2 regions of the Anaeromassilibacillus sp. Marseille-P3371 genome follow, and region 2 is predicted to be linked to the other one. Evidence: riboswitches for the same ligand, from Rfam matches in the RefSeq annotation. Region 2 holds a riboswitch; the other holds the start of a gene.

Region 1 (5,952 bases), 130 kb from region 2:
GGGCCCTATCGGTTGCAGCAGGGAAAAGATTCCTAGTTTTTTGATTCTTTAAAAGTGTCAGAAGCAAAGAAAGACAGTAAAAGAACGGTATTTTTGACTACCAATGTCGAATCGTACACATAAAGAAAAGATCCAATGTTGAAAAGAAACGGTGCCGTGCAATGAAAAGAAAAGCACAGCACCGTTGCATAAAACCTAAGCCAATACGATCCCCAAATTTTAATACCTATAAAATTAGAATTCGCAAGGCTTGGCGCGTTTAAGGACAAGGAACATGTTTGCTCATATGAAATACATGGTGTGGGATAATCTTTTTAGAATTCGTGGTAACGGTATCCATATCCGACAATTGTTTTTATAAAGTCGTGCCCTTTTGCATATGGTTCGAGACGTTTCCTAATTTGAAACACCGTGTTTTCTACAGCATGGCAGCGATAATTGCCCGGTTCATGCCAAACAGATTCATAAATCTGGGCTTTTGTAAATGCGGCTTTCGGATGGGAATACAGGAGATATAAGACATCGAATTCCTTTACAGATAAATAAATGCTCTGGTTGTCGATGATTACATCATGAGTTTTGGCATCCATAGTAAACGAAATAGCATCTTGCTGAATTTCCCAGAAACTCTGTGCGAAAAGACAATCCTGTTTGATTTGTTCAGATAACCTTGAAAAATCATCGAACTTTTGTATGCCGCGAAGACGCTGGTATAATTGCACATCTATCTTTTGGCCGTATAGATCCCCATCGAAATTTAAGATGTGTGTTTCGATGGAAATATCCGTTTGGTTGTCCACCGTGGGGCGTTTCCCAATATGAGTAATCCCGTAGTATCGTTTGGCGTTCCATAGAATTTGTGCTATATATACCCCGGATTCTGGCAAGTTACATCTATTTTCCAGTTTTAAATTTGCAGTAGGGGCTCCTATCCATTTCCCAATTCCTCGTCCGTGAATGACCGTGCCTGATATGGTACAAATAGGTTTAGGCTCCCTTTTTCGTTGTTCTTCCATCCTTATATCACCCCGTTCATGGATAGGATAAACAGAATACAAGTGATGATGACCACAACAGCCAACAGGATTAGGCCGGTAGGTTTGCCCTGACTTTGCTTTTCCGACATGGAGATATACCCACCTTTTCGCAAGGCAGTGATGACCGGCTTATACAGTAAAAATGTAATTCCAGCATTGAGTCCGGATTTTAACAAATTGAAAGGGAGAAACGCCGGAATTAATAATTCGACGACGGCTTCCCTAGGGTACCCCATATAAAGAGGAGTGACCAGATAATTCCAAACCATCATCACTGTAACCATGGTTACACATCCCGCTGCTAACCCAAGGACCGCACCGGACAACGTATGCTTTTTCTTATAGATTGCCGCGGCAGTACAAGCAAAAGCGCATGAAGATAAAACATTCATGACACACCCCAGGAGGCCTGTGTCGCTGACTGTAATCATCTCCATAAGAGAAACAATTATGGTAACGATACAAGAGGTCAATGGTCCCCAAATTAAGCCTCCCAGTGCGATGATGGCGTCTTTAGGATCATACTTGAGAAACAATACGACTGGTACACGCCCAACGGCCATGACCACGTAGGAAATCGCGCATAGCATTGCAATTGTTGTAATTCTTTTTGTTTTGCTTTCCATCTGTTGTTCCCTCCGCAAAAAAATTAGCACCGAAAAGAGATGCCTTTCAGGTGCTAATAAGCGCAGCAAACCGCAAAACGTCACAACGTGTTGCTACAGCTGATGGAATCTTCTTTCATCCAGACTATACTGTTGGTTTTGGAATCACACCAAATCATGCGTTTTACGCTCGCGGACTTTACCGCCAATCGGGAATTTCACCCTGCCCCGAAGACATTTTCGATTCAGTTGTCTAGATTAGCATACTACGAAACACCTTGTTTGACAATGACCAAAGTGAATTTCGGAAACATTTCGGAAATCTGAAGCTTTTGTAGTTGTAGATTGTCAACAGATCGGTCCCATATTTGTTGTAGACAAAAAGGGATGCAGTTTTGTTTTATAGACATACGAAATATTTTGTTTTGAATTTCATGGAGAAACTGACGGTCTGAGAGCTGCATCGGCAAGCCACTCTGTATAGTCTTTTTGAAAACAGTACATCTGTATTATAAAAATTTCAATAAAATTTGAAAAAAAGTGAAAGTTATTGTCCACTTTGGGGTTTTCCTGTCGTTGTTAATAGATGTATCAATATTAAAGGAGGAATTCCCCATGTTTAAGAAATTCGCAGCTGTCCTTTGTGCATTTTGTATGATGTTTGGCGTAGGCGCCAACGCAATGGCCGCAACAGAAGTTCCGGCAAATCAGGTTAGTGCGATTGAGATTCAGCCGCGCTATACTTATGCGGACCGTGTAGAGGCATTTTTGTCCATCAGCGGCAAAACCGCCTATGTAGATGCAGAAGCACAGGGAAAATCCAATGTGTCCAAGATTAAGCTGACAGTTACTCTTCAGAAGAAGAGCGGCAGCAGCTGGTCCACTGTAAAGACTTGGACCGACACCGAATCCAGCGATTATATCTATATCTCGGAGGAAAAATCGGTTTCTTCGGGAACCTATCGCGTGAAGGTAACTGCAGTCTTCAACGGATCTGAGACGGTGACTACTTATAGCGAGACAGAGACGGTTTAATAACGCGTTCTTTTGTCGCTACAGTTTGGACCCAATCATCCAATTACAATTTCCGCGCAATTGATGGATGGATTTTGTCTTTCTGGCCGCTGTTCGGTAAGAATTGGCGGCCGGAAAGCGGGTTTTACTTTTCGACGGAAGCAATTCCGTATCATTTGCCTACATGAGTTTTTTACCAATACAACCAACGATGGGACCGTCCTTCCCCGGACGGTCCTTGGTTGTCTCTAGAGGGTCAAAAAAGTGCCGCTGCAACTTTAAAAGTTGCAGCGGCACGAATCATTTTTGGGTGAAAGCTTGTTAGTTGCCAATCATATAGTTCAGGAACATGGATTCGTCTTCCGGGTTTTCCACTTTCAACTCAGCCGAAACCTTAGAGCTTTTTGCGCCATCCAGAAGAGCGCGTACACCGTATAGCTGGCACAGCTTACTCTTAAGATTGAGGGTATTGCCATCCTCTGTTACCAGATAGACATTTCCCTGTGCTTTATCAAGAAGATCAAGAAGTTTCTGAATATCGATGTCATATAATTTCATAATTATTCCCTCCAATTAATTTTTTAGGATTTAGGTATATTATACCATGTAAACTACTGAAATACAATGTAAATGATAGACAAGAATCCTTAGGACTCCTCTGCTATTATTTCGATGTCCAGCCGCTTACTCTGGCGCACCGGGACATCCAATAGCGAAGAAACATCTCCTGGTCCTCCTTGTCTTCTACGATAATCTCTGGAGAAACCTTGTTGTCATTTGAGTCTTCGAGCAGCATCTTAATACCATAAAGCTGTGCCAGCTTGCTGTTCAACCCAAAGGAAACACCCTCTTCCGTAACCAAATAAATGTTCCCTTTTGCATGTTCAAGCAGGTTCACAAATTCACCCACGCTAATGTCGTATAGTTTCATGTTTCCCTCCTTGTAGTTTACATAAAGGATTATATCATACATGTTGCATAATTGCAAGCCTAATTCTTTGTGCAATATTTAAAATCCTGTAAAAAATTGGTAAAGGAATTGTGTAGTATGAAGAGATATGCTCACAAAAGAGCTCTTTCGATCCATTTGCATAAAATATGCGTAAGCGTTCAAACGTGCCACTTTTTTGTGTATTTGCTGTAGGAAAATGAAAAGGAAAAGGAGGGAAGGATGCACTTCTTGTCCGTATGGTACATAAGATGGATTGGCGTATTTTATTAACTTTTAGTAAAGGAGAGAGCTTCAATGCCAGCCATCGTTGTTTATACAGTGAGAGAGGGCGATACTCTTTGGAATATTGCCAAAAACTTTGGCACGACGGTCAATGATATTGCCCGATATAATGGCCTTGTTGACACGGATGTGCTTTACCCAGGTCAAAAACTAAGGATCTTCGTACCGGATACCAATACGAACACAAGCGTACCAAAATGGTATGTAGTACGTCCCGGCGATACGCTATCTAGAATCGCAGAGAAATATGGAACGACCGTACAACGCCTGATGTGGCTCAATGACATCGCAGTGCCGGATCTGATCTATCCAGGGCAACGTTTGCGGATTCGTCCGTAAACGTCTGGACATAAAAATCCCCGTCCCACAACTTGCAAGCGTGCGGACGGGGATTTTGTCCTTCCTCTTAATGGATTTGTTATGAGACAGGATTGGGATTTTGGCTGTATTGCATGACCGTTCCCCATAAATCACCGGAAAAGGCACGGTATTCTTCCTCCGTGATGGATTTGGGCCAGCTCATAATCAGAAGCTGATGAGGAGTGCATCCCTTTTGATAGGAAGGATGCATGTAGAAATATCCATCGTAATGAAATCCCAAACGCTCGTAAAATCCCTTTCTACGAATGGATATGTCATCGACAGGCGGATCGATTTCTAAGATCACGCGGTCTCTTTGATTACAAAATTCTTTGAGACATTGAGAACCAATCCCATCTCCGCGAAGATCGGTTTGGATAGCGAAATGTTCAATGTAGCTGTATCCGCTGAATTCCCAATAAAACATCAGACCCAAAAATTCTTTCCCATCCCAGATGCTTTCACAGTAAAACTGCGGATTCGTCAGAGCTCGGATATGTTCGTCGAGCCCCCTTTGCTCACGGACTGGAAAGCTAGTTTGATAGAGTGCAAGGGCCTTTTGAAACCCTTCACTGTCTGTGGTTGTGTGCCGGATAAACTGCATAATGCTATTTTCCCCTTTTTGTAAAGCTTTATGGATGATTTCTCCATACTTTTTCGTATATTTGCAATTTTTATTTTAACATATGTATCGCTAAAAGTCACGGGGGAGCAAGTGGCATTCGGTGGAAAGTGGAGAGCTTCCCCAGGTTTCATATGGGAAAGACCCCTGTTTGATGGCAAATCGGAATATCCAGTGGAGGTATAACGGAGATTCGTCGGAAGATGGAGAAAAATTTACATATTGTTAATTAAATATCTGTAGCGGATATAGTAGAATACTAAATAGTCCATTTTGCAGAAATTCGCATGAAAATTGAGCAGGCGCGGCGAGGTTCCCTTTGGAATTTGCACGTGCATGGCGGGCGTTGCCCGCAGAGCACCATAAGGAGGATGACCTCGTGTTTGGATATATCAGACCTCAAAAGTTTGAGTTGCGTGTGCGCGAATATGAACAGTATAGAGCGGTTTATTGTTCTTTATGTCGGCAATTGGGCGACCGTTATGGTATCTTTGCCAGGATGACGCTCAGTTATGACTGCACGTTCTATGCGTTGTGGATGATGGCTTTACACAAAAGGTGTCCAAGTTTTCAAGAGGGACGCTGTGTGGTCAATCCGATGAAAAAGTGCGGATTTTGTACAGGTGGGGAGCGTGAACTGCGTTTGGCCTCCGCACTTTCGGTGATTATGGTCTATCAAAAGGTGCGGGACAACATAGCCGATGACCGCTTTTTAAAGCGTTTACGGTCGTATTTTATGCTTCCTTTTGTCTCTCGAATGCGCCGGAAGGCGGAAAGAGACTATCCTGAATTGGATAAAATTGTCGCTTTGGCAACCATGGAACAGGCAGCCGCAGAACAGAATCCTGGGAAAAGTATTGACTTTTATGCGGAGCCTTCTGCCAAGATGATGGAGCAGGTGTTTGCTTTTGGCGCAGAAGCTCCGGAATTGAGCCCCGAAGACCGTCTTGTGCGGCAGGCGGGGTATTTTTTGGGCCGCTGGGTCTATATTATAGATGCAGCGGACGACTTGGAAAAAGATTTACGCGAAGGGGCTTTTAACCCTTTTATTGTGACAAAACAATTACAGTCCAATTGTTC
Region 2 (5,952 bases):
CGGTCATCCGCGGAACCCCTGTGTTGGTTCAGTTGATGATTATGGTGTATTTTATTTTTGCCAGCGGCGAAACCCTTTTGGTGGCGATGTTGGCGTTCGGTATCAACTCCGGCGCTTATGTCGCGGAAGTAATCCGCAGCGGTATTCAGTCTGTGGACCGCGGCCAGATCGAGGCAGGACGTTCGCTCGGCTTAAACAGCCGGACAACCATGAGCAAGATTGTTCTGCCCCAGGCATTTAAAAATGTTGCGCCAGCGGTTTTCAACGAGTTTATTGCCCTTTTGAAGGAGACTTCTATCGCAGGTTATGTCGGCATTCAGGATTTGACCAAGGGCGGCGACATTATCCGCAGCATTACATACGATGCGTTCATGCCCTTGTTCTTAGTGGCGGCAATCTATCTGGTGTTGGTAATTTTGTTGACCATGTGTCTGTCCAAGCTCGAAAGGAGGTTGCACCAGAGTGATAAGCGTTAAGAATTTGGAAAAGACGTTCCACACCCAAAGGGGCGACCTTCAGGTGCTCAAGGGGATCAACCAAGAGATCCAGAAGGGAGAAAAGGTGGTTGTTGTCGGACCGTCCGGTTCCGGAAAAAGTACCTTTCTCCGTTGTTTGAATCTGTTGGAGATGCCGACAGGCGGGGAAGTCTGGTTTGAAGGAACACAGATCAATGCGCCTGGTTGCGACGTAGATCAGCTTCGCCGGAAAATGGGCATGGTGTTTCAGCATTTTAATCTGTTTCCCCATCTGTCGGTTTTGAAGAACATTACCCTTGCGCCTGTAACATTGAAGCTGAAGTCCGAGAAAGAGGCGGAAGATAAGGCCATGCAGTTGCTAAAGCGCATTGGTTTACAGGATAAGGCAAATGCCTATCCCTCCCAGCTTTCCGGCGGCCAGCAGCAGCGCATTGCGATTGTACGTGCGTTGGCTATGGAGCCGGATGTTATGCTCTTTGATGAGCCGACCAGCGCCCTGGACCCGGAAATGGTCGGAGAGGTGCTCCAGGTGATGAAAGAGCTGGCTCACGAGGGGATGACCATGGTAGTTGTTACCCATGAGATGAACTTTGCACGCGAGGTTGCCACGCGCGTCCTCTTTATGGACGAGGGGCTTGTTTTGGAAGAGGCCAAACCGGACGAGTTTTTCGATCATCCCAAAAATCCGCGTCTACAGGACTTTTTGTCCAAGGTCCTTTAAAATGAATTTTAAGTGTGATAAAATGAGAGGCAACCCAACAGGGGCCTCTCATTTTTTGCTGGAAATGAACTTTTAGAAAGCGAGGGATGATATGCCTGCCGCAATTACCCATTATTATCACGCCTTGCGCGTGTTGGAGCTTTGGAAACCGAACCATACGGAGTTGGAACGCGACGCATTTTTATGGGGGGCTCAGGGACCGGATCTTCTTTTTTACCATCGGGCGCTTCCTTGGCAGAAAGGGGAAAGCCTCTCTTCCTTTGGTGAACGGTTGCATCAAGAGTCGGTTTCGCGAACAGTTTCTATCCTGCATGAATACGGTGAAGCGCATCCGTCGGAATGTGTGTGGAGCTGTATTGCAGGATTCCTCTGCCATTACGCGGCAGATCGAATTTGCCATCCGTTTATAGAGGCACAGGCGCGAGAACTTTTAAAGATACAGCCCGATCAGGATGCACAAATTGCCCATCATGAGATGGAGTCGGCGTTGGATGTTGTCCTTCTGCGCTATGAAGCGGGGGCTCTTCCGATTGAGTTCTCCTTAAAAAGGACCCTTCCCAAAAATCAAAAGGTGCAGGCTGAGATCGTTTCTCTCTATGCGTTTTTATTACATGTACGGTTTGGGGTCTCGCATGCGCTGCCATTGGTAGAACAGGCAGTGAAGGATGCCCGGACTGCTATGGGGTGGCTCAATGACCACACCAGCTTGAAAAAGCCGTTGGTGGAACGGTGGGAGAAGAAGCACGGCGGAAAGCATACTCTATCCTGTCATATTCGTGGCGTGGGAGAGGGGGATGACTTCGATTATGCGAACACTCTATTACAGACATGGCGTTCACCAGAGAATGGAAGACAGAACAATGAGAGTTTTTTGGATGTTTATGAACGTTCCATTGTAGAAGCTTTGGAGCAAATTAAGAGCTTTTTTTCTGGGGAAACGCTATAGGATATGTTTGTAAATCGTTCCTTTGAGGATGGATAAAAAGAATTTGTGTTATTATTTTGCAGAGTTATGGAGGAAATGAAATGGACAGAATTGCAAGTTTCTGTATCGACCACGATCGGTTGGTTCCAGGGATCTATCTTTCCCGTATCGACGGCGATGTCAAGACATATGACATCCGGATGCGCCGGCCAAACACACCGCCCTATATCGAGAACGGAGCGCTACACACATTGGAGCATCTGTTTGCAACCTTTGCCCGCAATTCAGAATGGAAAGATCATGTCATCTATTTTGGGCCAATGGGCTGCCGGACCGGATGCTATTTTTTGCTCCGCGACATGGAAGAGGCGGACGCGGTACGCCTGGTTCGTTCGATTTTCCAGCAGATTGCCCAATATGATGGAGAGGTTCCAGGAGCGACTGCCAAGGAATGTGGGAACTATTTGGAACATGATCTGGAAGGTGCGAAGAAGGAAGCACAAGAATTCTTGACCATCATAGAAGGCTGGGATGAGCGAAAGCTGGTTTATCCGGAGTAATCTTTTTGGGACTTTGCCGGAATATATGGAAGATTGCTAAAGCCGCTGTGGTTATTGTTCTACAGCGGCCTTTTCTGTCAGAATCCGTCCTACGGTTTTCATAGCTCCATACGGCTTTTTGTTGTATAATCTTTGTATAAAGACCTATGGGGCAAAAGGAGCCCTGCTTTACAATAGAAGTGGAAGAGTTATGTGGATGGAGGAACGGATATGAGGAAGGCAAGACATTACCAAAAAAGGCCTCGCGTAAAACCTGTGCGTTTAGAGACAGTCATCCTGCGCATATCGACCGCTGGTTTCGCTGTGATGTTGTGCACCGCGATGTTGCTTCTCATGCCTGCGGCAGGACGGATGGAACATATGGAACCGGTTCCGCAGATGGGTTCCTCGCAAGGGGAAGCGAAAGAGAAACCATCCGTGCCGGAGTGGGGGGCACAGCCCTCGCCTTCCTTGGACAAGCCCTCGGACAGTGCACCCTCGTCAGAGCCAGAGATAGCCTCCATCACCATCCTGGGAGTGGGTGACAACCTAATTCACGATGGCATTTATAAGCAAGCTAGCCGTCGCACAGGTGGAACCGGATACGATTTTTCCCCAGTATATGCGCGGGTAGCACCGTATATCGAGCAGGCAGACATCGCCATTATCAATCAGGAAACACCTTTAGCAGGAGCTGTTCGACCGCTCTCCGGGTATCCTCGCTTCAATTCGCCGACGCAGTTGGGGGATGAATTGGTACGGGTTGGCTTCGATGTCGTCAATCATGCGAATAATCATATCTTGGATCAAGGAGAAGAGGGTCTGCGCGCTACGCTGGATTATTGGGACACCAAGAAAGTGGCTGTGATTGGAGCATACCGAAGCGATAAAGATTTGGAAAACATCCGGATTGTAGAGCGCAATGGGATTACAACTGCGCATATCGGCGTAACAGAGATGACAAATGGCCTATATCTACCAAAGGACTCCCCTTACCATGTCCTTTTGACCAGCGAGACGGAAGAACTGGAGCATCTTGTGCAAAAGGCGGATTCTATGGCGGACATTGTAGTGGTGTCTGCACATTGGGGGGAAGAGTATACACATGTTCCAACGAAGAAACAGGAGGAACTCGCGCAAAACCTGGTGGACTGGGGGGCCGATGTGGTGATCGGTAACCACGCCCATACGTTACAACCCGTCGTGATGCTGAAACGTGCGTCGGACGGAGCGCAATGTCCAGTGGCTTATGCCCTGGGAAATTTTGTGTCCGCGCAGGACCGCGCCTTGAGCATGGTGGGTGGGATGCTCAAAGTAACCGTGGAAAAGAATCTGGAAAGTGGAGAAACGGCGGTATCCGATGTCGATTTTGTCCCCATAGTTACCCATTATGGGGCGAATTTCCGGGATATAACGATTTATCCCCTTTCGCAGTATTCCGCTGCGTTGGCAGAACAACACGGGGTTCGGCAATATGATTCCATTTTTAGCCTCTCGTACATAGAGCAGATGGTCGCGCAGAACATTCCGGAAAAATATGTTTCTGTGGATTGACAGGCGTTGGGGAGAGTGTTATACTATTAACAAATTTAAGAGCTGTCTTCGGGGCGGGGTGCAATTCCCCACCGGCGGTAATGCGGCGTTTAGCCGACAAGCCCGCGAGCGAAAGCTGATTTTGGTGTGATCCCAAAGCCGACGGTATAGTCCGGATGGAAGAAGAACCGCGCATCATGCGTATTGGGGCCCCGTGGCATTTGCTGCGGGGCTTTTTTCGTAGACAGCCGGACAAAAAGGAGAGGTTTCTATGAAAACAAACACCAAAGACAACGTAGTCCGCATGGCGCAGATGGGAATGCTCGCTGCAATTGCAATCGTTCTTGTGACCATCACACAGTTTCCGATTATTCCTGCTGCTCCGTTTATGAAATACGATATGGCGGACGTGCCGATTTTGCTGGGGACTTTGCTATTTGGTACCCTTCCCGGTTTGGTGATCCTAGTGGTTGTTTCTCTGATTCAAGCGTTTCTATTGGGAGGCGACGGATGGATTGGCCTTGTGATGCATGTTGTCGCATCCGGTGCGCTGGTGGTCCTGGTGGGACAATTCAGCCGTTGGCACAACAAATTCCGTGAAACGGTCGTCGGAATGGTCCTTGGAACGTTGGCCATGACCGCTCTGATGATTCCGTTGAATCTTGTACTCACCAGTTATTTTCAGGGGGTTCCCATGCAGGCGGTTGTGGATATGATCCTTCCGGTCATCATACCCTTTAATCTCATTAAGGCGTCTGCCAACTGTGTGATTACTGCGGTAGTCTTTAAAGCGCTACAACCTTTTATTCGCCGTCATAAGGAACTCGTTGGGCAGCCCTAACAGAAATTTGTAAGAATTTTTCTTATTTTGTCCCTTTACAGGGAAAGCAACTCGTGCTATAATATATCTGTTAACAGAATATGTCCTTATCAAGAGTGACGGAGGGAACAGGCCCTGTGATGTCCGGCAACCTGCTATGCAGCAAGGTGCTAATTCCTGCGGGTAAGCCGAAAGATGAGGTTGCTTTATAGACCGCTCGGTTTTCCGAGCGGTTTTTCTATGACCTGAAATCTTGAAGTAGGAGGCGGCTGCTTCCAAGGATATGGACAAGAATGGTAATTTTCAAACAGGAGGATTTATAAGACATGGCAAAATACTTTTTTACATCCGAATCGGTGACAGAGGGACATCCCGATAAGCTCTGCGACCAGATTTCTGACGCTGTATTGGATGCAATTTTGGAGCAGGACCCCCATGCACATGTAGCTTGCGAGGTGACAGCGACCACCGGAATGCTGCATATCATGGGAGAAATCTCTACGGAGTGCTATGTGGACATCGCATCCATCGCCCGGAATGTGGCCATCGATGTCGGCTACAGCAACAATAAATATGGATTTGATGGGAACACCTGTGGTGTCATTACATCGATTGATATGCAGTCGCCCGACATTGCAATGGGCGTAAATAAGTCCTACGAAGCGCAAAACGGTGCAACCGACGCCTTGGATAGCATTGGCGCCGGAGATCAGGGAATGATGTTCGGATTTGCCTGCGACGAGACCCCCGAGCTAATGCCTTTGGCGATTTCCTTGGCGCATAAGGTTTCTAAAAAATTGAGCGAAGTGCGTAAAAGCCGTGAGCTCGCTTACCTGCGTCCTGACGGAAAATCACAAGTTACTGTGGAATATCAGGATGGCGTTCCGGTGCGTGTGGATACCGTCGTAGTTTCCACCCAGCATAGTCCGGATGTTACT

Evidence for each region. Region 2 has a riboswitch for FMN ahead of B9Y59_RS08350 (ECF transporter S component). Riboswitches for the same ligand answer to the same signal wherever they lie in the genome.
Region 1: linked by a shared signal. The riboswitch ahead of B9Y59_RS09020 (ECF transporter S component) and the one ahead of B9Y59_RS08350 (ECF transporter S component) in region 2 are both predicted to bind FMN.

What each region holds. Positions count from the first base shown of each region.
Region 1 covers NZ_LT835157.1:2,174,845-2,180,796, reverse strand. Annotated here, with positions in the region: gene B9Y59_RS09025 (riboflavin kinase) at 315-1,016, opposite strand; gene B9Y59_RS09020 (ECF transporter S component) at 1,019-1,663, opposite strand; FMN riboswitch at 1,767-1,882, opposite strand; gene B9Y59_RS09015 (hypothetical protein) at 2,258-2,677, shown strand; gene B9Y59_RS09010 (hypothetical protein) at 2,978-3,214, opposite strand; gene B9Y59_RS09005 (hypothetical protein) at 3,321-3,587, opposite strand; gene B9Y59_RS09000 (LysM peptidoglycan-binding domain-containing protein) at 3,903-4,229, shown strand; gene B9Y59_RS08995 (GNAT family N-acetyltransferase) at 4,309-4,854, opposite strand; gene B9Y59_RS08990 (DUF5685 family protein) at 5,252-5,952, shown strand, end outside.
Region 2 covers NZ_LT835157.1:2,048,087-2,054,038, reverse strand. Annotated here, with positions in the region: gene B9Y59_RS08375 (amino acid ABC transporter permease) at 1-476, shown strand, start outside; gene B9Y59_RS08370 (amino acid ABC transporter ATP-binding protein) at 463-1,197, shown strand; gene B9Y59_RS08365 (zinc dependent phospholipase C family protein) at 1,289-2,143, shown strand; gene B9Y59_RS08360 (S-ribosylhomocysteine lyase) at 2,224-2,682, shown strand; gene B9Y59_RS08355 (CapA family protein) at 2,893-4,215, shown strand; FMN riboswitch at 4,256-4,386, shown strand; gene B9Y59_RS08350 (ECF transporter S component) at 4,466-5,035, shown strand; SAM riboswitch class I at 5,119-5,216, shown strand; gene metK (methionine adenosyltransferase) at 5,341-5,952, shown strand, end outside.